DNA from 3 places in the Massilia sp. LC238 genome. Region 1 is predicted to be linked to each of the others. Evidence: predicted binding sites of a transcription regulator. Region 1 holds the regulator's gene; each other region holds the start of a gene.
The links. The regulator sigma-54, encoded in region 1, starts transcription at its own class of promoters, with help from an activator protein. The targets are predictions, from matches to a motif close to TGGCANGNAANCTGCTTT.
Positions count from the first base shown of each region.

Region 2: a site for sigma-54 is predicted at 3,047-3,064, ahead of FG94_RS15495 (PEP-CTERM sorting domain-containing protein). Genes of this name have one in related genera too.
Region 3: a site for sigma-54 is predicted at 4,260-4,277, ahead of pepA (flocculation-associated PEP-CTERM protein PepA). Genes of this name have one in related genera too.

Region 1 covers NZ_JNNN01000030.1:169,464-177,681, reverse strand. The annotation lists gene FG94_RS06770 (monovalent cation:proton antiporter family protein) at 1-180, opposite strand, end outside; gene FG94_RS06765 (SIS domain-containing protein) at 268-1,290, shown strand; gene FG94_RS06760 (HAD family hydrolase) at 1,290-1,820, shown strand; gene lptC (LPS export ABC transporter periplasmic protein LptC) at 1,849-2,451, shown strand; gene lptA (lipopolysaccharide transport periplasmic protein LptA) at 2,482-3,039, shown strand; gene lptB (LPS export ABC transporter ATP-binding protein) at 3,048-3,827, shown strand; gene FG94_RS06740 (RNA polymerase factor sigma-54) at 3,843-5,318, shown strand; gene hpf (ribosome hibernation-promoting factor, HPF/YfiA family) at 5,376-5,729, shown strand; gene FG94_RS06730 (enoyl-CoA hydratase/isomerase family protein) at 5,873-6,958, shown strand; gene rapZ (RNase adapter RapZ) at 7,112-7,990, opposite strand; gene hprK (HPr(Ser) kinase/phosphatase) at 8,029-8,218, opposite strand, start outside.
Region 2 covers NZ_JNNN01000053.1:253,305-260,672, reverse strand. The annotation lists gene recQ (DNA helicase RecQ) at 1-799, opposite strand, end outside; gene FG94_RS15505 (undecaprenyl-diphosphate phosphatase) at 814-1,647, opposite strand; gene FG94_RS15500 (hypothetical protein) at 1,891-2,301, shown strand; gene FG94_RS15495 (PEP-CTERM sorting domain-containing protein) at 2,362-3,000, opposite strand; gene FG94_RS26680 (YkgJ family cysteine cluster protein) at 3,176-3,463, opposite strand; gene FG94_RS15490 (SDR family oxidoreductase) at 3,582-4,466, shown strand; gene FG94_RS15485 (TetR/AcrR family transcriptional regulator) at 4,583-5,227, shown strand; gene FG94_RS15480 (protein-L-isoaspartate O-methyltransferase) at 5,390-6,043, shown strand; gene FG94_RS15475 (rhodanese-like domain-containing protein) at 6,051-6,374, shown strand; gene FG94_RS15470 (TolC family outer membrane protein) at 6,414-7,368, shown strand, end outside.
Region 3 covers NZ_JNNN01000062.1:13,200-20,567, reverse strand. The annotation lists gene FG94_RS16595 (HprK-related kinase A) at 1-508, shown strand, start outside; gene FG94_RS16590 (nucleotidyltransferase family protein) at 505-1,599, shown strand; gene FG94_RS16585 (GAF domain-containing protein) at 1,682-2,422, shown strand; gene FG94_RS16580 (hypothetical protein) at 2,647-3,375, shown strand; gene FG94_RS16575 (class I SAM-dependent methyltransferase) at 3,501-4,166, shown strand; gene pepA (flocculation-associated PEP-CTERM protein PepA) at 4,316-5,173, shown strand; gene FG94_RS16565 (ThiF family adenylyltransferase) at 5,246-6,118, opposite strand; gene FG94_RS16560 (hypothetical protein) at 6,203-6,868, opposite strand; gene prsT (XrtA/PEP-CTERM system TPR-repeat protein PrsT) at 7,164-7,368, opposite strand, start outside.

The sequences.
Region 1 (8,218 bases):
GAATTCTGCCAGCGCATGGGTGGCGGGACTGTCTTCGGCAAGGGCCAGCGCATGGGGGCCGATCAATACGCCGACCGCCAGATAGCCGAGCATCGGCGGCAGGTGCAGCATCCGGAAGGCGACCACGCCCAGCACGGCGCAGCCCAGCAGGAGCAGGGTCAGTTCAAGTCCGGAATGCATCTGCCACGGTTGTTTTTTCGTTATCGTTGTAGTGGTTTGTTACGACTGGCAAGTTTTTTGCTTATCCAATTCGGATATACTGCCACTATGAGTTTAACCGATGAAAAAATAATGCTGAAAAGTTTTGACGCGGACCAGGCCCGCCGTGTGCTGGAGCTGGGCCGCGAGACCCTCGCCATCGAAGCCGACGCGATCCGCGCCCTGCATGCGCGCCTCGGCGACGACGACAGTTTCGTGCGTGCCGTGCAGCTGCTGTACGGCTGCACCGGGCGCGTGGTCGTCTCCGGCATGGGCAAGTCCGGCCACATCGGCCGCAAGATTGCCGCCACCCTGGCCTCGACCGGCACCCCGGCCATGTTCGTGCACCCGGGCGAAGCCGCCCACGGCGACCTGGGCATGGTGACCACGCACGACGTGTTCATCGCCATTTCGAATTCCGGCGAATCGTCCGAGCTGCTCGAGATCCTGCCGGCCATCAAGCGCATGGGCACCCCCGTCATCTCGATGACCGGCAAGCCGCATTCGCGCCTGGCCAAGCTGTCCGAGATCCACCTGGACATCTCGGTGGCCAAGGAAGCCTGCACCCTCAACCTGGCGCCAACCACCAGCACCACCGTCACCCTGGCCATGGGCGACGCGCTGGCCGTGGCGCTGCTCGACGCGCGGGGTTTTCGCGAGGAAGACTTCGCCATGTCGCACCCGGGCGGCGCCCTGGGCCGCCGCCTGCTGACCCACGTGCGCGACGTGATGCGCAGCGGCGACGCCATCCCGGCGGTGTCCCCGGACACCCCGCTGACGCGCGCGTTGCTGGAAATCAGCCAGAAGGGCATGGGCATGACCGCCGTCGTCGACGAAGAGCGCCGCCCGGTCGGCGTGTTCACCGACGGCGACCTGCGCCGCCTGATCGAGCGCGTGACCGATTTTTCGAACATCAGCATCCGCGACGTGATGCACGCCAACCCGCGCCGCGTCCATCCGGAACAGCTGGCGGTGGATGCCGTCGCCGTCATGGAAGAATTCCGCATCAACCAGATGCTGGTCGTCGATGGTGAAGACCGCCTGGTCGGCGCACTGCACATCCACGACCTGACCCGCGCCAAGGTGATCTGATGACGCCAACCGAATTCATGCAGCGCGCGGCGCGCGTCAAAGTGATGATCTTCGACGTCGACGGCGTGCTCACCGACGGCAGCCTCACCTACAGCCCGGACGGCGAAGTCACCAAGACCTTCAACGTGCTCGACGGCCTCGGCATCCAGCTGCTGAACAAGACCGGCGTCAAGACCGCCATCATCAGCGCGCGCAAGTCGCCGATCGTTGTCAAGCGCGCCGCCGACCTCGGCATCTCCCACGTCTACCAGGGCATCCACGACAAGCGCGTCGGCTTCGCCGAGCTGCTTGCCGCCACCGGCGTCACGCCGGAGGAATGCGGCTACATCGGCGACGACGTGATCGACCTGCCGCTGTTCACCCGCGTCGGCTTCGCCGTCACCGTGCCCTCGGGCCACCCGGAAGTGCAGCACCGCGCCCACTACGTCACGAAGAATGCGGGCGGGCGCGGCGCCGTGCGCGAGGTCTGCGACCTCGTCATGCGCGCGCAGGGCACCTACGAACAGGCGCTGGCGCCGTATTTCGCGTAACACGGCGATATCGGACACGGGACACGACATGGTCACCTACAAGCGCACCGCCCACCGCTGGAAGCTCCTGACGATCATGATGATCGCGACCTTCTGCGCCTTCGGCAGCTTCTGGCTGGTGCAGGTGATGGAGCAGGAGGACGCCGGCGCCCGCCTCGGCGGGCCGGGGGACGAGCCGGACTACATCGTCGAGAACTTCTCCTTCGTGCGCATGACGGAAGAGGGCAAGCCGAGCTACGTGGTGTCGGGCAAGCGCCTGGCGCATACGCCGCTGAACGACGTGTCCCAGGTCGAGGCGCCGGTGATGCAGGGCATGACGCCCGGCCGGCCGCGCATGACCATCGTCGCCAACCGCGCCCAGCTCTACCATGAAGAGCACCGCGTCGAACTGCTCGGCAACGTCGACATCCAGCGCCCGGCCACGCCGACCAGCGAAGCGCTGCGCGTGCAGACGCAGGCGCTGACCGTGCTGCCCGACGAAGAAATCCTCAAGACCGACCGGCCGATCGAGATGCAGCTGGGGGCCGCCACCGTGACCGGCACCGGCATGGTGGCCAACAACGCGACCCAGAAGCTGCACCTGGCCAGCCGCGGCCAGATCGTCTATCCGCCACGCGCGCAGCGGCAGTAGCGCCGCGTCAACCCAGGACAAAGCAAGAACATGAAAAAAATCATCGCTGCCGTATTCCTCAGCCTGGCCGCCTTCGGCGCCTCGGCCGAGCGTGCCGATTCGCTCAAGCAGGCCGTGATCAACTTCGATTCCCTCGACGTCGACGAGGTCACGCAGACCCGCATCCTGACCGGCAACGTCGTGCTCACGCGCGGCACCCTGGTGCTGAAATCCGACCGCGCCCTGGTGAAGGAAACGCCGGAGGGCTACATGAGCGTGACCCTGACCGCCAACAACGGCAAGCTGGCGACTTTCCGCCAGAAACGCGACGGCGGTCCCGACCTGTGGGTCGAAGGCCAGGCCCAGCGCATCGAATACGACGAGCGCGCCGAACTGGTCAAGCTGTTCACCAGCGCCGAAGTGCGCGAGCTGGAGGGCGGCCGCATGACCAACGAGATCAAGGGTCCCTTCATCTCCTACGACAACCGCCGCGAGGTCGCGCAGGTGCGCAACGATCCTACCGGCCAGAGCAAGGTGGGCGGCGGCCGCGGCACCCTGATCATCGCGCCGCGCCGTACCACGGCGCCAGCCGAAGGTGCGAAGCAATGACGGCAGCCATGAGCGCAAGTACCGACGCAGCGGCGACCGCGGTCGAAGGCTGCAGCACCCTGATCGTCAAGGGCCTGCAGAAGAGCTACGGCAAGCGCCTGGTGGTGCGCGACGTGTCGCTGCAGGTCGAGTGCGGCGAAGTGGTGGGTCTGCTCGGCCCCAACGGCGCCGGCAAGACCACCTCCTTCTACATGATCGTCGGCCTGGTGCCCTCGGACGCCGGCACCATCGACATCAACGGCACCGACATCTCGAGCCTGCCGATCCACCGCCGTGCGGTGCTGGGCCTGTCCTACCTGCCGCAGGAAGCCTCGGTGTTCCGCAAGCTGACGGTGGAGGAGAACATCCGCGCCGTGCTGGAGCTGCAGCGCGTGGACGGCAAGCCGCTCACCCGCGACCAGATCAGCGAGCGCCTCGACACCCTGCTGGCCGAACTGCAGATCGAGAAGCTGCGCGAGAACCCGGCGCTGTCGCTGTCGGGCGGCGAACGGCGCCGCGTCGAGATCGCGCGCGCGCTCGCGACCAACCCGCGCTTCGTGCTGCTCGACGAACCCTTCGCCGGCGTCGACCCGATCGCGGTGATCGAGATCCAGCGCATCGTGCGCTTCCTGAAGGAGCGCAACATCGGCGTCCTGATCACCGACCACAACGTGCGCGAGACGCTCGGCATCTGCGACCGCGCCTACATCATCAACCAGGGGGCGGTGCTGGCCTCGGGCCGCCCTGACGACATCATCGCCAACGAATCCGTGCGGCGCGTGTACCTCGGCGAGCACTTCAGGATGTAATCAAGAGCACCAGGCATGAAACAGTCTCTCCAGCTACGCACTTCGCAGCACCTGGCGCTCACGCCGCAGCTGCAGCAGTCGATCCGCCTGCTGCAGCTCTCCACGCTCGAACTGCACCAGGAGATCGAGCAGATCCTGCACGACAACCCGCTGCTCGAACGGCTCGACGATCCGCTCGACCGCTCGGTGCGGCTGCTGGCGGACGGCGCGATCAATACCGCGCCGGCGAATGGCGAAGCGCCGGCGCCCCAGCCGGGGCAGGAAGGGCAGGAGGGCGCGAAGGCCGAGCCCGAGGGCGCGGACGGCGAAGACCATGGGGAGCGTGGCGATGCCGATGCGGATTGGGGCGGCGAAGGCGGCGGCGCGCGCAGCGGCGACGACGAGGACGGCCGTCCGCAGCTGGAAGCCGACGGCATCACGCTGCGCGAGCACCTGACGGAACAGATCCGCCTGAGCTGCTGCAGCCTGCGCGACCGCGCGCTGGCCGAGCTGGTGATCGATGCGCTCGACGACAACGGCTACCTGGAAGAGCCGCTCGACGACATCCATGCGCGCCTGCCGGCAGAACTCGAGATCGAGATGGACGAGCTGCGCTGCGCGCTGGCGCTGGTGCAGAGCCTGGACCCGGTGGGCGTGGGCGCGCGCAGCGCGGCCGAATGCCTGGCCCTGCAGATCCGCCGCATGCCGGGCGTGCCCCTGGTGACGCGGCGCCTCGCCTTGAAGATCGTCGAAGGCTACCTGACCTGGTTCGCGCAGCGCGAATACACCAAGCTGAAAAAGGCGCTCGACTGCGACGACGAAGACCTGCGCGAAGTGCAGGCCGTGGTCCGCCAATGCAATCCACATCCCGGCGCGGCCTTCGGCTCGGGCACGTCCGACTACGTGGTGCCGGACGTGATCGTGCGCCGCGCCAAGGACGGCTGGGCCGTCTCGCTGAACCCGGAAGTGATGCCGAAGCTGCGCGTGAACAGCCTGTACGCGAACCTGCTCAAGCAGGGCAAAAGCGAAAGCCAGATGGGCGCGCAGCTGCAGGAAGCCAAGTGGCTCATCAAGAACATGCGCCAGCGCTTCGACACGATCCTGCGTGTTGCCGAGGCAATCGTCGAGCGCCAGCGCAACTTTTTCAGCCACGGCGCGGTTGCCATGCGCCCTCTTGTTTTGCGTGAGATAGCTGATACACTAGGCCTACACGAGAGCACGATCTCGCGTGTAACCACGCAGAAATACATGCTGACCCCGCACGGCATGTTCGAGCTGAAGTACTTCTTCGGAAGCCACGTCGCCACCGAAGCGGGGGGAGAAGCCTCCTCGACGGCGATCCGCGCGCTTATTGCGCAATTGACAGGAGCAGAAGACCCTAGGAATCCTCTATCCGACAGCAAGATCGCGGAGATGCTCGGGGAACAAGGTATGGTCATTGCGCGCCGGACGGTTGCCAAATACCGCGAAGCGCTCAAGATTCCTCCCGTCAGCCTCCGTAAATCCCTGTAAAGCACTGCCCACTCTCACCTTGTGGCGCGGGCAGGGCACCTTCCCAAAGGAGTGTGTATGAACCTCACAATCAGCGGCCACCATCTCGAAGTCACACCCGCCATCCGTGAATACGTTCAGAATAAGCTCGAGCGCATCACCCGCCATTTCGACCACGTGATCGACACCCACGTGTTCCTCGCCATCGATAACCTCACTGAAAAAGAAAAACGGCAAAAGGCCGAGATCAACCTACAGGTATCGGGCAAGATTCTGCATGTGGCGAGTGCTGCGCAAGATCTGTATGCGGCCATCGACACCTTGATGGACAGGTTGGACAGGCAGGTTCTGAAACACAAATCCATGCTGCAAAATCATAATCACGTGGCGCACAAGCGCCTTCCGGACAACGGAGAAGCCGCTGCCGCGTAACTATTACGGGTAGCCGCAAAACACAGCAAGGGCGTCTGAGGGGACGCCCTTTTTGCTTTTGTACAATACCTGTTACTTTTCTACGCTTCCGTTTGTACAAATGTTCTGTAGAATGCATGTCTTTTCGATCACAGAATACCATCATGACCGATACCGTCCTGACCCGCGTTGCCAACCGCACCGGCGTCATCACGCTCGACCGGCCGAAGGCGCTGAACTCCCTCTCGCTCGACATGGTGCGCGCCCTGAGCGCCATCTTGCTGGAATGGAAGGATGACGCGGGCATCGACGCGGTGGTCATCACCAGCAGCAGCGAGAAGGCCTTGTGCGCCGGCGGCGATATCCGCTTCTTCCATGAGATGGGCCACGTCGGCCCGATGGGCGGCAGCGCGCTGCTGGAAGACTTCTTCACCGAAGAATACGCACTGAACCACCTGATCCACTTCTACCCGAAGTCCTACGTCGCCGTGATGGATGGCGTGGTGATGGGCGGCGGCATGGGCATCGCCCAGGGCGGACCTGGCTGCGGCCTGCGCATCGTGACCGACCGCACCAAGATGGCGATGCCCGAGGTGAACATCGGCCTGTTCCCGGACGTCGGCGGCAGCCACTTCCTGTCGCATGCGCCGGGCCAGCTGGGCCAGTACCTGGGCCTGACCGGCCTGACCATCGGCGCGGCAGATGCGCTGTACGTGGGGCTGGCGGACGTGTACGTGCCGGGGGCGGAACTGGCCGGTTTGATGGCGCTGGTCGACACGACCCCGGGCGCGCAGCTGCCGGCGGCGATCCGCAGCTATGCGGCGCAATTCGCGGGCCAACTGGGGCCGAGCGAACTGCAGGCGCAGCGCGGCGTGATCGATGCGCACTTCGGCGCCGCCAGCGTGGCGATGATCATGGCTTCGCTGGGTCGTGACGAGAACCCGTTCGCGCAGAAGGCGCTGAAGGCGATGCGCCAGCGCTCGCCCCTGATGATGTGCGTGACCCACGAACTGCTGCTGCGCGGCGCCTCGCTGGACGTGGCGGACTGCCTGCGCATGGAGCGCAACCTGGTGCGCCGCAATTTCGAGCATGGCGAAGTGCTGGAAGGCGTGCGGGCGCTGGTGATCGACAAGGACAACCAGCCGAAGTGGAATCCGCCGACGCTGGAGGACGTGAAGCCCGAGATGGTGGCGCGCTTCTTCGAGCCGGTGTGGCCGGAGTATGCGCACCCGCTGCGCCACCTCACCTGAGACCTGTTTTTCGTAGGGTGGGCGGGTCTCCCGCCCACGCGGCGATAGTTAACGGTGAATGAGCCGAGCTGGCAAATCTGATGCTAGTTGAACGCGTGGGCGGGGAACCCGCCCACGCTACGATTCGCGGCAGAGCAACAGCCGCGGGCCGTATCACCCCGCAGCGTGCTTCGGCTGCTCGCGGTGACGAATGATCACCCGCTCTGTCTGCCCAAAGTAGGCCCCCAGCCTTTCCGCCATGTAGACCGAACGGTGCTGCCCGCCGGTACAGCCCACCGCCACGGTGAGATAGGACCGGCTGTCCGTCTTGAACGAGGGCAGCCACTTTGCAACAAAAGCGCGGATATCTTCCAGCATCGCCACTGCGCTCGGCTGGGCGTCGAGGAAGGCGATCACCGGCGCGTCCTTGCCCGTGAGCGGGCGCAGCGCCAGGTCGTAGTAGGGGTTGGGAACCGCACGCACGTCGAATACGAAGTCGGCATCCAGCGGCACGCCCACCTTGAAGGCGAAGGATTCGAAGAACAGGGTCAGCGGGGCATGCTCGAGGTCGGCCAGTTCCTTGACCCAGGCGCGCAGCTTGTTGGCGGACAGTTCCGAAGTGTCGATCACGTGGCCCAGGTTCTCGATCGCCGACAGGCGCTCGCGTTCCTCGGCGATGCATTCGATCAGGGTGCGGCGCGAGGCCGGATTCTCGCCCGGGCGCAGCTCGTGCGACAGCGGGTGGCTGCGCCGCGTCTCGGAGAAACGCGCCACCAGCGAGTGCGTGCTCGAGGTCAGGAACATCACCTTGACGTTGTGGCCTTCCTCTTTCAGGTGGCGCACGCTCACCGGCAGTTCGACCAGCGATTCGGCACTGCGCGCATCGACCGCGACGGCGATTTTCTCCGTGCCTTTTTCACTGACCGCATACACCAGGGCCGGCAGCAGGGCCGGCGGCAGGTTGTCGACGCAGTAGTAGCCTGCGTCTTCCATGACATTCAGGGCAACCGACTTGCCCGAGCCGGAAATACCGGTAATGAGGACGATGTGCATGCTTGGGATGATACCCCAAATGGCGAAGTGATCGTACCTCAGTCGCCGCTCATGGCCTGGCGCTGGCGCTCCATGAATTCCTGCAGCGTATCGATGCCGCGCAGCTGCAGGATGGTGTTGCGCACGGCAGCCTCGAGCAGCACCGCGATGTTGCGGCCGGCCGCCACCGGAATGACCACCTTGCGGATCGGCAGGCCCAGCACGTCCTCGGTCGGGTGGTGGAAAGGC
Region 2 (7,368 bases), on a different contig from region 1:
TGCCGGCATGGTAGGGCAGGGCGCGGATGCCGTGCTCGTTCAGGAAGTCGGCGGTTTCCTCGACCTTTTTACGCGACAGGCAGTAGACGATGCCGGAATCCTGCGGATGCTCGCTGCTGATGAAATCGAGCAGCTGCTTGCGGCCGGTGGTCTTTTCGACGATGGAGTAGCGGATGTTCGGGCGGTCGAAGGACGAGACGAACTTGCGTGCGTCGTCGAGCTGCAGGCGGTGCGCGATTTCCTCGCGGGTCTGCAGGTCGGCGGTCGCGGTGAGGGCGATGCGCGGAATCCCCGGGTAGCGCTCGTGCAGGACCGACAGTCGGATGTATTCTGGACGGAAGTCGTGGCCCCACTGCGACACGCAGTGCGCCTCGTCGATGGCGAACAGCGAGATCGGCGAGACGTCGAACAGTTCCAGGCAGCGCTGCGTCAGCAGGCGCTCGGGCGCCACGTAGACGAGGTCGATCTCGCCGCTGCGCACCAGGCGCTCGATGCGCAGGGTTTCCTCGAAGGTCTGGGTGGAGTTCAGGAAGGCGGCACGCACGCCGACTTCTTCGAGGGCATCGACCTGGTCCTGCATCAGCGCGATCAGCGGCGAGACGACCACACCCACCCCCTCGCGCAGCAAGGCCGGGATCTGGTAGCACAGCGACTTGCCGCCGCCGGTGGGCATCAGGACGAGTGCGTCGCCGCCGCTGGCCACGTGCTCGACGATGTCGGCCTGCTGGCCGCGGAAAGCGGGATAGCCGAAGACCGTTTCGAGAACGTGGAGGGCGCGCGCGCCGATTTCGCTTGTCATACTCTGCTTACTGTTTATTCAGCCCAGGTCACCAGGCCGAAATGGGCGGTCACGAGGACCAGGATACCGAATACGATACGGTACCAGGCGAAGATCGTGAAGTCGTGCGAGCTGATATAGCGCAGCAGCCAGCGTACGCACAGGAAGGCCGCGAGGAAGGCGGAAAAGAATCCCAGGCCGAACAACGGAAGGTCGGCGGCCGACAGCAGCGCGCGCTCCTTGTAAACCGAGTATACCGTGGCGCCCAGCATGGTCGGCATGGCAAGGAAGAAGGAAAATTCGGTGGCCGCCTTGCGCGACAGGCCGAACAGCATGCCGCCGATGATGGTCGAGCCGGAGCGGCTGGTGCCGGGGATCAGGGCGAAGGACTGGGCCAGGCCTACCTTGAGCGCGTCGAGCGCGCTCATGTCCTCGACCGTCTCCACGCGCGCCGCCGTCGGGCGCAGGCGGTTGCGCCGCTCCACGTACAGGATCAGGACGCCGCCGATGACCAGGGCGATCGCCACCGGCACCGGATGGAACAGCAGCTCCGTGATCGTCGAGCTGAACAGCACGCCGGCGATGGCGGCCGGGAAAAAGGCGATCACGACATTGCGCGCGAAGCGCTGCTGGACCGGGTCTGCCCCCAGCCCCTTGAGGACGCGGGCGATGCGGTCGCGGTATTCCCAGACCACTGCCAGCATGGCGCCGGCCTGGATCACGATCTTGAAGACGACGGATTTCGGGCCGGTGAAGTCGAGCAGGCTGCCCATGAGGATCAGGTGGCCGGTGGAGGAAATCGGAAGGAACTCGGTGAAGCCTTCGACCAGGCCCATGATGATCGCCTTGACGGCGAGAAGAATGTCCATGAATGCGTTAGAGTGAGAGCGGCTGAATGCGGATGCTGTCGGGATATCCCGTGGAAGGTACGGCGGGGCCGAAGCTTAACATGATTGCAACAGGCGACGTCGCCTGCTGTGTCCGGTGCAAGATTGTACCGCGCCCGGGTTGCCGCAGGGTTAGCTCATCGCCATCACGGCAAAAATCTTCCGTGCGCCGCCAGCCCGAACGCGTGCTACACTGGACCGCATGCGTATTCCTGACTCAACCGCATGAGTATCTTTGTTGTCCTGATCCTTGCTGCGCTCGCCTGGGCGGCATTCCACGGTTGGCAAAGCCCCAACTCCCTGCGTTACCGGCCCTGCCAGGGCCGGGCCTGGCGCAATACCTTCCCTACCGCGTCGCGGAAGGACATCCGCGATTTCCTGTCCGTCTTCGTGTCATCCTTTTCCTTTCGCGAAAGCGAGCGGCTGCACTTCCGTCCCGACGATGAAGTGCTCGGCATCTACCGCGAGGTGAACCCGAGGCGCTGGCTGCCGGACGCGCAGGAATTCGAGACGCTGGCGAAGGCGCTGCGCGAGCGCTACGGCCTGAAGCTCGACGAGATCTGGCATGAAGGGATGACGCTGGGCGGGCTGTTCCAGCGCGTGCAGCAGGCGCGCGGCAAGTCGGCCGCGGCCTGACAGCCTCAAGGCCGTCAAGGAAGCGAAGCCGTCGGGCTTCGCTTCGTGGCGCCTTGCGGCTCAGCGCGTCCTGCGACGCGACAGCCCCAGTGCGCCGAGCGCGATGCCAAACAGGGCCATGCTGGCCGGCTCGGGGACCGCCGTGCCGTACACGTCGAGCCGGGCCGAGGATAGATTGAAGCTATGGCTGCCCAATCCCTCTTCCGCGAACCACAGGTACATTTTCTCGTTGGCAGCGACAACGTCGAATGCGTTGGTGTTGTTCGCGGTGCCGCCGTTTGCGGCGTTGAAGGTGAAGGTTTGCGTGGTCCCATTGGTGCCCACATTCCTCATATCGAGCAGGTTCGCTGTCGAGACGGCCACGGTCGGCGACTGGGCAAACCGCACGTTCCAGTCTTCAAATAAACCATTGGTATTCTGGAAGGTCAGGGTGAGGGTCAGGCGATCCAGGCTGCTGTAGTTCAGGAAGCTGAAATCGAACAGGTCGTAGAAGCGCTGGCAGCCACCCGTATCCCGGATGGTGACGGAGGTGGCGTTCAGCGTGTCGCAGCTGCCGGCCGTGCTGGCATAGCTCGACCTGCCGGGCGCGGAACCATAGTTCTTGCTGATCGATCCCAGTTGTACGACGGCGGCGCTTGCGGTCATGGCGGTGGTGCTCAGCAGCAGGGCGGCAATCGACGCTTTCAGCAGTCTTTTCATGTTGTCTCTCCCATGGAATAATGAAATTGGCTTACGGTGCGGAATGAAGGCAATATATGTGCCAACCCTATATTCCAAGGGGAAACAACGACTGACGCCTTGATAACGGCTTGATGTGTAAAATTTTTCGACACATGCACGCCACTTCCATCAAGAAGAAAGCGCGTCGGGCCAGTCATGCCAGACGCGGAGAGTTCGCGGGAAAGGGCGTAGGCGCCGTTGCCTGTTCCAGTTCATCCAGCCAGCGGATCGCCTGCTCGCGGCTGTCCCCGCACATTTCCCTTGATGGCTGTAGCCCGCCGCAGAAAGCCGGTCGCTCGGGCCGGCCGAAGATCAGGCAGCGATTGTCCTCGCCCAGCTGCACGCAGCGCACGCCGGCCGGCTTGCCGTCGGGCATGCCCGGAATCGGGCTGGTGATCGAGGGCGCGGTGCAGCAGGCGCCGCAGTTGCTTCTACACTGCATGGTGGCGGAAGGACACAAGGAAGGGCAGCAGTATAGCGCCGCGGCGCCTCTGGCGGGCGCGTCGCCCTCCGGTTTCCTGCTACGTTGTTGTCATCCCACAGCACAAGCAGGAGGCCCCATGTCCAGTCCCCTCAAACCCCTGAACCGCCAGGTCGTCGTGATCACCGGCGCCTCGAGCGGCATCGGCCTGGCCACCGCGCAGGAAGCCGGCAAGCAGGGCGCCAAGCTGGTGCTGGCCGCGCGCGGGGCCGACGTGCTCGAGGCGGTCGTGCAGGGGCTGGTCGAGAACGGCTTCGACGCCATCGCCGTGGTGGCCGACGTCGCCGAGCGCGCCCAGGTCGAGCGCATCGCGCAGGCCGCGATCGAGCGCTATGGCCGCATCGATACCTGGATCAACAATGCCGGCGGCACCATCTACGGCCGCCTCGACCAGGTATCCGAGGAAGATAGCCGGCGTCTGTTCGACATCAATTTCTGGGGCATGGTGCATGGCTCGCTGGTGGCGCTGCCGCACCTCGCGCGCCAGGGCGGCGCCTTGATCAACCTCGGCAGCGAAGCCTCCGAGGTGGCGATCCCGATGCAGGGCATGTATTCGGCCAGCAAGCACGCGGTGAAAGGGTTTACCGATGCGCTGCGCATCGAGGTCGAGCACATGGACGGGGCGCCGGTGTCGATCACGCTGATCGAGCCGACCGCCGTCGACACGCCGCTGCCCCAGCATGCCCGCAACTACATGGACTGCGAGCCGAAGCTGCCGTCGCCCCAGGTCGACCCGCACGAGGTGGCCGCCGCCATCCTGCATGCGGCCGTGGTGCCGATGCGCACGGTGCGGGTTGGCATAATGGCCGAGATCGATGTGCTGATGGAGAAAATCGTCCCCGGCCTGACGGACCGCCTGTCGGTGTTCCAGGTGCCGCGCCAGCAGCAGGACGCACCGCCGCGCAACCCGGATGGCGCCTTGTATGCATCGCGGGCAAACGGGCGCATTTACGGACCTTCATGAAAGCATGAAATCACGTAAATACCTGTTTATATTGACAGTTTTGGCAAGGATTGCTTGACTGCCTGACAAGCCGCGTCTATATTCTATGGTTGTTCATTTGGTTTCTAGGCAGAAACATGGAATGTCCAATCGACAGCAAGCCGCGGTGGGAACGCCGGAAGGAGGCCCGTCCGCAGGAGCTCCTTGCTGCCGCAATTGATCTGTTCGTCGAGCGCGGCTTCGCCGCCACCCGTCTGGAAGACGTGGCGCGCCGCGCCGGTGTCTCCAAGGGAACGCTGTATCTCTACTATACGAACAAGGAAGAACTGTTCAAGGCCGTGGTGCGCGAGAGCATCCTTCCTTTCCTGGGCAAGGCCGAATCCTCGGTCGCCGAGTTCCATGGCCATAGTGGCGACCTGCTGCGCGACGTGGTCATGAACTGGTCGCGCCAGATCGGCCAGAGCAAGGCCTCGGGCCTGAGCAAGCTGATGCTCGCCGAAGCCGTCAATTTCCCGGATCTGGCGCAGTTCTACCGGGACGAGGTCATGAGCCGCACTGTCCACATGATTTCGAGCATCGTCGAGCGCGGCGTCAGCCGCGGCGAATTCCGCAATGTCGACATCCTGCAGATGACCCAGGTGCTGATCGCACCGATGATGATGCTCAACGTGTGGCGGCACTCGGCCGTGGCGCCTTGCGAGGATGGCGCGCTGCAGCCCCAGGCCTTCCTCGAGAACCTGCTCGACCTCACTTTGCACGGCCTCCTCCCCCGCAGTGCCTGAGTTGCCATTTGCGCCATTACGCCGCTTTTTCGGCGTTCAACCCCTCCAAACTGCAGACTGTCGCAATTTCCCCCGGTCCGGGCAGCCCATCGCTAAGATGTGCGTCCTGAGGCCGTTCAACGATAAAATATCGGATTATTTATTTTTCCATCGAGAACTCAGATGAATATCGAACAAGCCCGCTTCAACATGATCGAACAGCAGATCCGCCCGTGGAACGTGCTTGACCAGGACGTGCTGGACCTGCTGCACGTGGTCAAGCGCGAACAGTTCGTGCCGGCCGCGTACCAGAACCTGGCGTTTGCCGACGTCGAGATCCCGCTGCCGGGCAGTGAAGCGATGTTCAACCCGAAGGTCGAAGCGCGCATCGTGCAGGAACTGGCGGTCAAGAAGCATGAGAACGTCCTCGAAATCGGCACCGGTTCGGGCTACATGGCGGCACTGCTGGCGCACAAGGCGCGCCACGTGACCACCGTGGAAATCCAGCCGGAAGCCGTGAAGCTGGCGCAGGAAAACCTGGCCCGTGCCGGCGTTACCAACGTGACGGTCGAAGAAGGCAATGGCGCCGGCGGCTGGGACAAGGGCGCGCCCTACGACGTGATCCTGGTGTCGGGCGGCCTGCCGGTGCTGCCGGAAGCCCTGCTCAAGCAGGTGAAGGTGGGTGGCCGCATCGGCGCGATCCTGGGCGAGGCGCCGGCGATGAGCTTCAACATCATCACCCGCACGTCGGACACCGGCTACGACACGGTCAAGCTGTTCGAGACCATCGTCAAGCCGCTGACCGGCGCGCAGGCGCCGTCGCGCTTCCAGTTCTGAGGCCGCGATGCAGCACATGACCGCACCGGAGCTGGCGGCCCGGCTTGCCGACGGGGCAGCCGAGCAGCCACTCCTGCTGGACGTGCGCGAGAACTGGGAATTCGAGACCTGCCACATCGCAGGCTCGACCCAGATCCCGATGCACCTGGTGCCGATCCGGGCCGGCGAACTGCCAGATGACCGAGAAATCGTGTGCATCTGCCACCACGGGGCGCGCAGCATGCAGGTCGCTGCTTTCCTCGAACGGAACGGATTTGACAACGTAACGAATTTGACGGGCGGCATACACGCCTGGGCCGTACAGGTCGACCCTTCGATGCCGAAGTACTGACTTGATTCCTAACTATTGATGACTCCTGTGGAGAATGTAATGCAGAAACCCCTGCGCAAATCCTTTCTTGCCGTGCTGGTTGCCGGCGCCGTCTTTTCGCTGAACGCCAGCGCGGCGGACCTGCTCCAGGTGTACCAGCAGGCACTCGCCAACGATGCGGCCTATGCAAGTGCGCGTGCGTCGGCGGCGGCCGGGCGGGAGCGGATTCCGCAGGGACGCGCAGGACTTCTCCCGACCGTGGGCATCACCGGCAGCAGCATCAAGAACGACCGCGACGCGTCGCCGTTCAACGAAGGAACCACCGTCACCGATCCGCTCACCGGCAGGCAAACCATCGTGGCCGGAGACGGCTCGAACCTGCGCACCAGCACCTACACGCTGCTGCTGACGCAGCCGCTGTTCCGCTGGGATCGCTGGGAAACCTACCAGCAGAGCAAGCTGCAGCAGGCCGTCGCCGACGCGCAGTTCGCCCAGGCCCAGCAAGACCTGATCACCCGCGTGGCGCAAGCCTACTTCGACGTGCTGGCGGCCCAGGACAAGCTGGAATCGACCCGCGCCCAGAAGACCGCGGTGACCGAGCAGCTGGCATCGGCCAAGCGCAACTTCGAAGTCGGCACCCAGACCATCACCGATACCCACGAAGCGCAGGCGGCATATGACCTGGTGATCGCCCAGGAATTCGCGGCGGTGAACGACCTCGACAACAAGCGCAATGCGCTGCAGGCCATCATCGGCACGGCGCCAAGCAGCCTGGCGCCGCTCAAGAGCGGCATCACCCTGACCGCGCCGTCGCCCGCGAATCCCGACCCATGGGTGTCGTCGGCCGAAACCCAGAACTACGGCGTGGCCGTGTCGGAGCTGCAGGTGGAACTGGCCAAGCGCGAGATCTCGAAGACCCGCGCCGGCCACTATCCGACCCTGGACCTGTTGGCCAGCAACCAGCGTACCAAGGTCCACGGCGGCACCCCCGGTGCTTCCGGCACCAGTACCAACA
Region 3 (7,368 bases), on a different contig from region 1:
GGGTTCCGGCAAGAGCACCCTGTGCGCCGCCCTTGCCAGCCGCGGCTGGCGCCTGTTGTCGGACGAGCTGACCCTGGTCAGGCCGCAGGACCTGGCGCTGCTGCCGCTGGCGCGCCCGGTCAGCCTCAAGAACGCGTCGATCGGCGTGCTGCGCAGCTATGCGCCGGACGCTCTGTTCGGCCCCGAGGTCCATGGCACTTCCAAGGGGACGATCGCGCATATGCGGGCGCCGGGCGCCAGCGTCGCCGCCGCTGCGGAACCTGCGCGTGCGACCCACGTCGTGTTTCCCAGGTACGAAGCGGACGCCCCGGCCAGCCTGGTGCCGATGCCGAAGGCGCGCCTGTTCACCGGCATGGTCGATAACGCCTTCAATTACGCGGTGCTGGGAGGGCAGGGTTTCGACGTCCTCGGACGCCTGGTCGAGGGCTGCAGCGGATACACGTTCAGCTACGGCCGGCTCGACGATGCCATGGCCGTTTTCGACAGTTTCGCAGGCGGCACTTCATGAAGCCGCTGCCCTTGCTGGTCGAGGTCCTGCGCGATCCGGCGCGGGTCGAAGGACTCGGCCTGGCCGACTGGGACCTGCTGCTGCGCCAGGCGGCGAATGCCGGCCTGGCCGCCACCCTGGGAGCCAGCCTCGCCGAAGCAGGCCTCCTGGCGTCGGTGCCGCCGGCCCCGCGCCGGCATCTGGAATGGGCCGGCGTCGTGCTGCAGGCGCACCAGCGCGCCGTGCGCTTCGAAGTGGATCAGATCCGGCGCGCCCTGGCCAGCCTCGGCCTGCCGTTGATCCTGCTGAAGGGGGCCGCCTATGTCCTGGCCGGGCTGCCGCCGGCGCAGGGACGCATCTTTTCCGACGTCGACATCCTGGTGCCGAAGGAGCGCATCGGCGAAGTCGAGGCGGCGCTGATGCTGCACGGCTGGGCCAGCGCAAAGCAGGACCCCTACGACCAGCGCTACTACCGCGAATGGATGCACGAACTGCCGCCGATGGATCATGTCGAGCGCGGCAGTACCATCGACGTGCACCATGCCATCCTGCCGGAGACCGCGCGTGCGCGGCCGGATCCGGCACTGCTGCGTGCCGCGGCCCGGCCGATCCCCGGAAGCGAGCATCTGTGGATGCTGGCGCCGCACGACCTGGTGCTGCACAGTGCGGTGCACCTGTTCTCCGAAGGTGAAACGGACCATGGCCTGCGCGACCTGCTCGACCTGCACCGCTTGCTGCTGCACTTCGGCGCCGCGCCCGGCTTCTGGGAAGGACTGGCGGCGCGCGCCGTCCAGCTGCAGCTGGCGCGGCCGCTGTTCTATGCGCTGCGCTATTGCAGCCGGCTGCTCGGGACCCCGGTGCCGGCGTCGGTGCTGGCCGAGGCCGCGGCGGCAGGCCGGCCTGCCGCACCCCTGCTGACCCTGATGGACGGAATCTTCCTGCGTAACCTGGTCCCGCTCCACCCGAGCTGCGCCGACCGCCTTACCCCACTGGCGCAGGGCGCGCTCTACCTGCGCGGCAACTGGCTGCGCATGCCGCTACCGATGCTGGCGCGCCACCTGTTTCACAAGGCCTTGATCTCACCACGCACCGCCGGGGCAGAGCAAATGTGATAACACGGCCGGTTTCAATAGCATGCTATAAATGAAATATGTTGAAATCGGTATCACCAACTCATCCTTGCGCGAGGAAAGCATGCAGGCAGTATCCCTTCCCCTGATCCGTTTACAAGCCCTGCAACAGGCACTGGCGCAAGGCCCGGAGCAGGCAAGCCTCCAGGACCAGGTCCGGCGCGCGGCCGGCGTGATCGGCGCGGCAAGCTGTTCGGTCATGCTGCTGGGGAGCGAAGGGGAAGGCGAGCCGTGCATGAGCATCCATGCCCATCATGGTCCCTTGCCCAGTGCCGCGCTGCAGGCGGCCATCCGGCGCGGCGAAGGCATTTCGGGCCGCGTACTGGCCAGCGGGAATGCATTGCTGGTCGCGGACATCCGGAAATCGGAATTCGCAGCGCTTGCACGGCGCGGGACGGAGCTCGGAAGCAGCTTCGTCTGTGCGCCGATCCGTGTCGAGGGGCGCATCGTCGGGGTGCTCAATGCCGCCAACGGCAAGGACGCCGCAGCCTTCGACGAAACGGCATTGTGCCTGCTCCAGCTCCTGGCCTCATCCCTGGGCGGCTACCTGCAGGTACGTCACCTGCGACACCTGCTCGACTCGCGCTTCGCCCAGCTGGCGCTGCTGCAGGAAACGGAAGGGGCGCCGCCGGAAACGGCAAGGCTGGCTTACCGTAACCCTGAACAGGTCGCCAGGATACTGGCGCGTTCGTTCTTTCGCGAAATGCACCGGGCGGGCTTTGGCTCGGCCCAGATTCTGTCTGCGGCTTCCGAGCTGATCGGTCAGCTGAATCACGACATCCAGCAAGAGCAGCAGGCGCACTAAACCCACGGCCTTACTGCGGCGTGATCAATTCCCAACGGTACAGAATCCAGATTTGGGCCATCTCCTGTCGCCCCATAGATGGGGGTGGAGGAGGGGCATGCTGTTCGATATGATGTAGATAAAATTCTTTAGAACAATTTGTTGCCAAATTAGAATTTCGAGTGCTATGATATGAGGCAGTCCCGGCTGCGGCATGACGCGTCCATTCCGCCAGGAGAGTACACATGTTCGACACCTTAACGACAGAACCCGTCAGCCCTGCACCTGCTGACGACGGGACAGATGCGTATTCGCCCAGCATTGTCGACGTCACCATCAACGAGAGCGTGTTCGGCATCCGTGCCGCCGACGTCGACGAGCAGCGAAGTTCCGCCAGTATGCTCATCAGCAAGATGTATGCGTGGCGCGGCTATAGCGGCAACCACCATATCGGCGAGGACCCCAACCGGATTACCCTGACGGCGTCGAACAAGAATGGGGTCATCGGTACGCTGAGCCTCAACCTCGATTCGGACGTTGGCCTGCTCGCCGACCAGGTATTCCAGGATCATATCGATCCCTACCGCGCCCAAGGCAAGGTGTGCGAGATCATCAAGCTCGCCTTCGATCCGGCGATCAAATCCAAGGCGGTGCTGGCCTCCCTGTTCCATGTGGCCTTCATCTATGCCAGGGATTTGCACCAGTGCAGCGACATCTTCATCGAAGTGAATCCGCGCCACCGCCGCTTCTATGAAGTCATGCTCGACTTCCGGGTCGAATGCGAATCGCGGCCGAATCCGCGCGTCGACGCGCCGGCCGTGCTGTTGCGCGGGCATATCGCCCGCGGCACCCAGCGTATTGCCGAGGTGGCGGGGAAGGGCGACCACGCGGTTGGCGACCGCTCCCTGTTTCCCTACTTTTTCTCGCCTCGCGAAGAGGCCGGTATCATTGCGCGCCTGAAACGCATTGGCTGATTCCAGCCCCTCCGCGTGGGGTAGTTGAACAAAAATCCCTTTGGCAGTCATCTGCAGCTTGCTCCTAGCTGCAGAAGCTCCTATATTCACTTTCTTCTCTTCACCATTTACAGCAAGGAATGCCCATGACGAGCGGTAAAACCCGTGATGAAATCGCCGAAGCCTACTCATCCGAGCCGTGGTGGTACGACATCCGCGGCTTCTTCATCCTCACGTTCGCCTATAACAGCACGATCGGCACCCAGATGCGTTTCTTCGGCCCCAATTTCGGCCCGGATCACCTGGAGGTCGCCTGCGGCACCGGAACCCTGCTGGAAATGATCCTCAACTGGCGCCGCCGCCGCAAGCTGCCCAAGGTGAACGTGGTCGGCATCGACTACGCGCCTTCGATGCTGGCCGGCGCCAGGAAGCGTTTCGCCAAGGATCCCCAGGTGAAGGTGCAGCATGCCGATGCCGCCGACCTGCCTTTTCCGAGCAACCACTTCGATACGGCCAACATCGCCAACTCGATCCATTGCTTCCCGACCGTCGACGGGGCGCTGCGCGACATCCTGCGCGTGCTCAAGCCGGGCGGAACGCTGGCGGCGAATGTGCTGCTATATCCGAGCGGTTTCGCGCCGCTGCGCTGGGCGGCGCAACGTATCAACGACTGGGGCATCAAGAAGGGCATCCTGTACAGCCCGTTCCGCGAACAGGACATCCGGCAGAAGATGCTGGACGCCGGCTATGAAATCGCTTCGGAGTTCAGGTCGGGGAATACTTGGAACGTTGTGGCGCGTAAACCTGTTTGACACATTGCCATTCACTGTCGGGTTTTTTTACATCTCTCGACAGCATCATTTTGGTTTTATTCTAAGTGTTTGAAAAAGAAGGAAAAATTATTCTGGCACAGTCTTTGCTATATACCCTGTGTAAGCTTAGACCCACTTAGGAGATCAAAATGAAGGCACTGTTTTCGAAGAAGATGATTGCTGGTGCAGCTGCTGCACTCTCGCTGTTCGCAACTGCCGGCGCTCAGGCAGCTACGGTTCTCCCAGATTTCGTTGTCGTGCCGCCAGGTGGTACTCGCGCGGACGATGGTTTCACCGCCGATAAAATCACCGGTAACTACACCGAAGTTGCAACCTTCAACCCCGACGGCACCTTCAATGTGTCGCTGCTGTGGGTTGCCGGTCAATTTGTCGCCAATGACGGCAATACGCCTTACCAAGGCGCCGATACGGGCCTGGGCGCCCGGTATGGCATGTATGCGACCTACCAGGCTTCGGGCCGTTTCTCGACCAGCACAACTGGCGTGACCACCTTCCGTTTCACTCCGGGTACGGGCAGCTTCCAGCTGTTCCTCGATCAGAACAACGACTCCATCAGCCGTTTCAATACCCTTTTCTACACCCCGCCGGCAACCGGCGCGGACGCTTTCCAGTTCCAGCCTGGCCGCGTGGATGACGACCTCCTGCTGGCCAGCGGCCAAGCCGTGCGCGGTGTCGGCACCCTGGATCCGACCTTGGAAACCTGCGGCAACAGCGATCCGAGGGCGATCAACTGCGGCAGCTTCGGTTCGACCACCACCTTCTCGCTGGAAGAAGCCGGCCTGAACTTCTTCGTCGATCCGCGTCCGTTCTACAACCTGTCCTTCCAGGCGGGCCAGCTGAACAACTTTACCCCGACTGGCACCCAGACCATCAATGGTTCGCTGGACGTGGTGTTCGGTGTGCCGGAACCGACCTCGCTGGGCCTGCTGGGCCTGGGCCTGCTGGGTCTGAGCGCCGCTGCCAAGCGCCGCAAGCAAGCCAAGTAATCTTCGTCGAATCCGGCCTTGCCGGATCCAGGAGTAAAAATCCACTGCCTCGGCAGTGGATTTTTTTGCGGTTCAGTCCTTGGACAGCTTTCCGAACTGACGCTTGCCGATTGCAATGGCCAGCTTCTGGATCGGATGGCTGCTGCCGCCAGGGCGCCAAGTCTGCTTGAGCTTGTTGCGGTAGGCGTCGAACTGCATGCCATAGGGCGCCGCCAGCACCTTGCCGCGGCCGAGCAGGATCTTCAGCGCTTCGGTCCCGACGATGCCTGCACACAGCTGGCAGGCCATGAAGGTCGACGGGCCGCGCTGCTCGTCGAAATTCACCGCTTCCGGCATCACGAGGTAGGGCCGGTGCAGCCCGGCCGGCGCCAGGCCGATGGCGAAACGGATCGCCTTGTCAATGTCCGGCAAGTCGCCCCATTGGAAATACTCTTCGAAGGTCATTCCGCCCGGCATGAAGTTCAGCAGGGCGGCCCCCATGCCCAGCGGCGCCGCGGTGGTGGCCGGCACGCCCAGCTGTGCGCATCTTGCAAAGGTCTGGCGGCGTGCGTCGAAGGCGAAGAAATCCAGGCCGTCGACGTACAGGTCGGCATCTCCCAGGAAATCGTCGAGATTGCCGGCGTCGACGCCGTCCGGAAATACCCGGATGTCGACTTCGGGATTGATGTCGCGCGCCATGCGCTCCAGGACTTCGGCTTTCGGCTGGCCCAGCGTGGACATCATCGCGCCCACCTGGCGGTTGAAATTCGGGATATCGAAGCGGTCGAAATCGGCGATATTGAATCTGGAAATACCGAGGCGCGTCAATGTCAGCAGGTGGACCCCGCCGACACCGCCGATACCGGCAATCGCCACACGCTTGTTGCGCAACCGTTGTTGTTCTTCCGGAGTGATCCAGCCAATATTGCGCGCAAAAGCCTGCTCGTAGCGAAACGGATTTTTCATCATGGATGGGAATAGTTGACGTAAAGCGCCGCTGCCGCGCATGCGCGCGATCGGCCTTATCGATACAGGTACCGCTATATTGCGCTATGAGGAAATGTGGTGCTCATCCATGCGCAACAGGCGGTTGATAATACCGCGTTCCTCGCGGGGGGAAAAGAAATACGGGTAGAGCGAGCGCTCCGCGCTGCCGGCGGGGGTATCGAAGGTTCCGCCCAGGCGTTCGACCTGTTCGCTCACGTAATCGAGGCTCAGGTGCATCAGGTAAGCCGGGGCATTTACGCGCGGATTGATTTTCAACTCCCCTTGCTGGCGGAAACCGAGCATGCGCTCATAGAAGCGGCGATGGCGCGGATTGATTTCGATGACGACGTCGGTGCAGTCGTACAGGTCGCGCGCATAAATGAGTGCCAAATGAAATACGTTCGCCAAGGGAACTCTCGACCGCTCCGAGAGGTCAAATGCTAACTTGGTGCATTCACACAGCCGTGCGCCGCGCGCCCGATGCTCGTCAAGAATGTCCTTGAACAACTCGTCGGCCATCAGGCCCAGCTCCGAATCGATGCCGATGGTCACCGTGCCCACCACCTCACCCTTGTCGGTGGCGGTCAGCGTCACACGATTATGCTCATCGAGGACATGGCGCGAACCGGTATACCCGCGACGGGCATACATGCGTTTCACGAGCATGCTGGCCGAGTTTCGGCCTTCAGCAGTATCCGGTAGACGAATTCCGTACGAATCGTCATTCACGATAAAACATCCTCGAAAGTAGAGGCTGCCATAGTATCGCGACTGACATATATCGCGCGTTCGCTAGGGAAGCAGCCAATGAAACCTGGGCCGATGAGGAACAGGACAGCGCCATCCCATGCCGAATGCAGGCATGCGATGGTTCAGGAAAGCCCGAGATGGTTGGCGTGCCACGTCCTTGCATCGAGGCGTGGCTTATGTGGAATCTGCCCCGGTTTCCGTCGATCGGGGCGATTCCGCAGCACCACCGGCGCAGCGGAACCGAAACCAGTTTGATATCAATATATTATCAAACTTACAGGGTCTTGAGCAATGCGCGCGCGGCATCAATTTCACTGAAAGGCGCGTTTTGGGCGAGCGCCTTGTCGATTTCCTTGCGTGCTCCCTGCTTGTCGCCCGATTTATGCAGGGCAACCGCCAGGTGATAACGGATTTCGGGTGCATTCGGCGCTTTCTCGACAGCCTTCTGCAGCAGTGGCAGTGCGCGCGCGGTGTCTCCC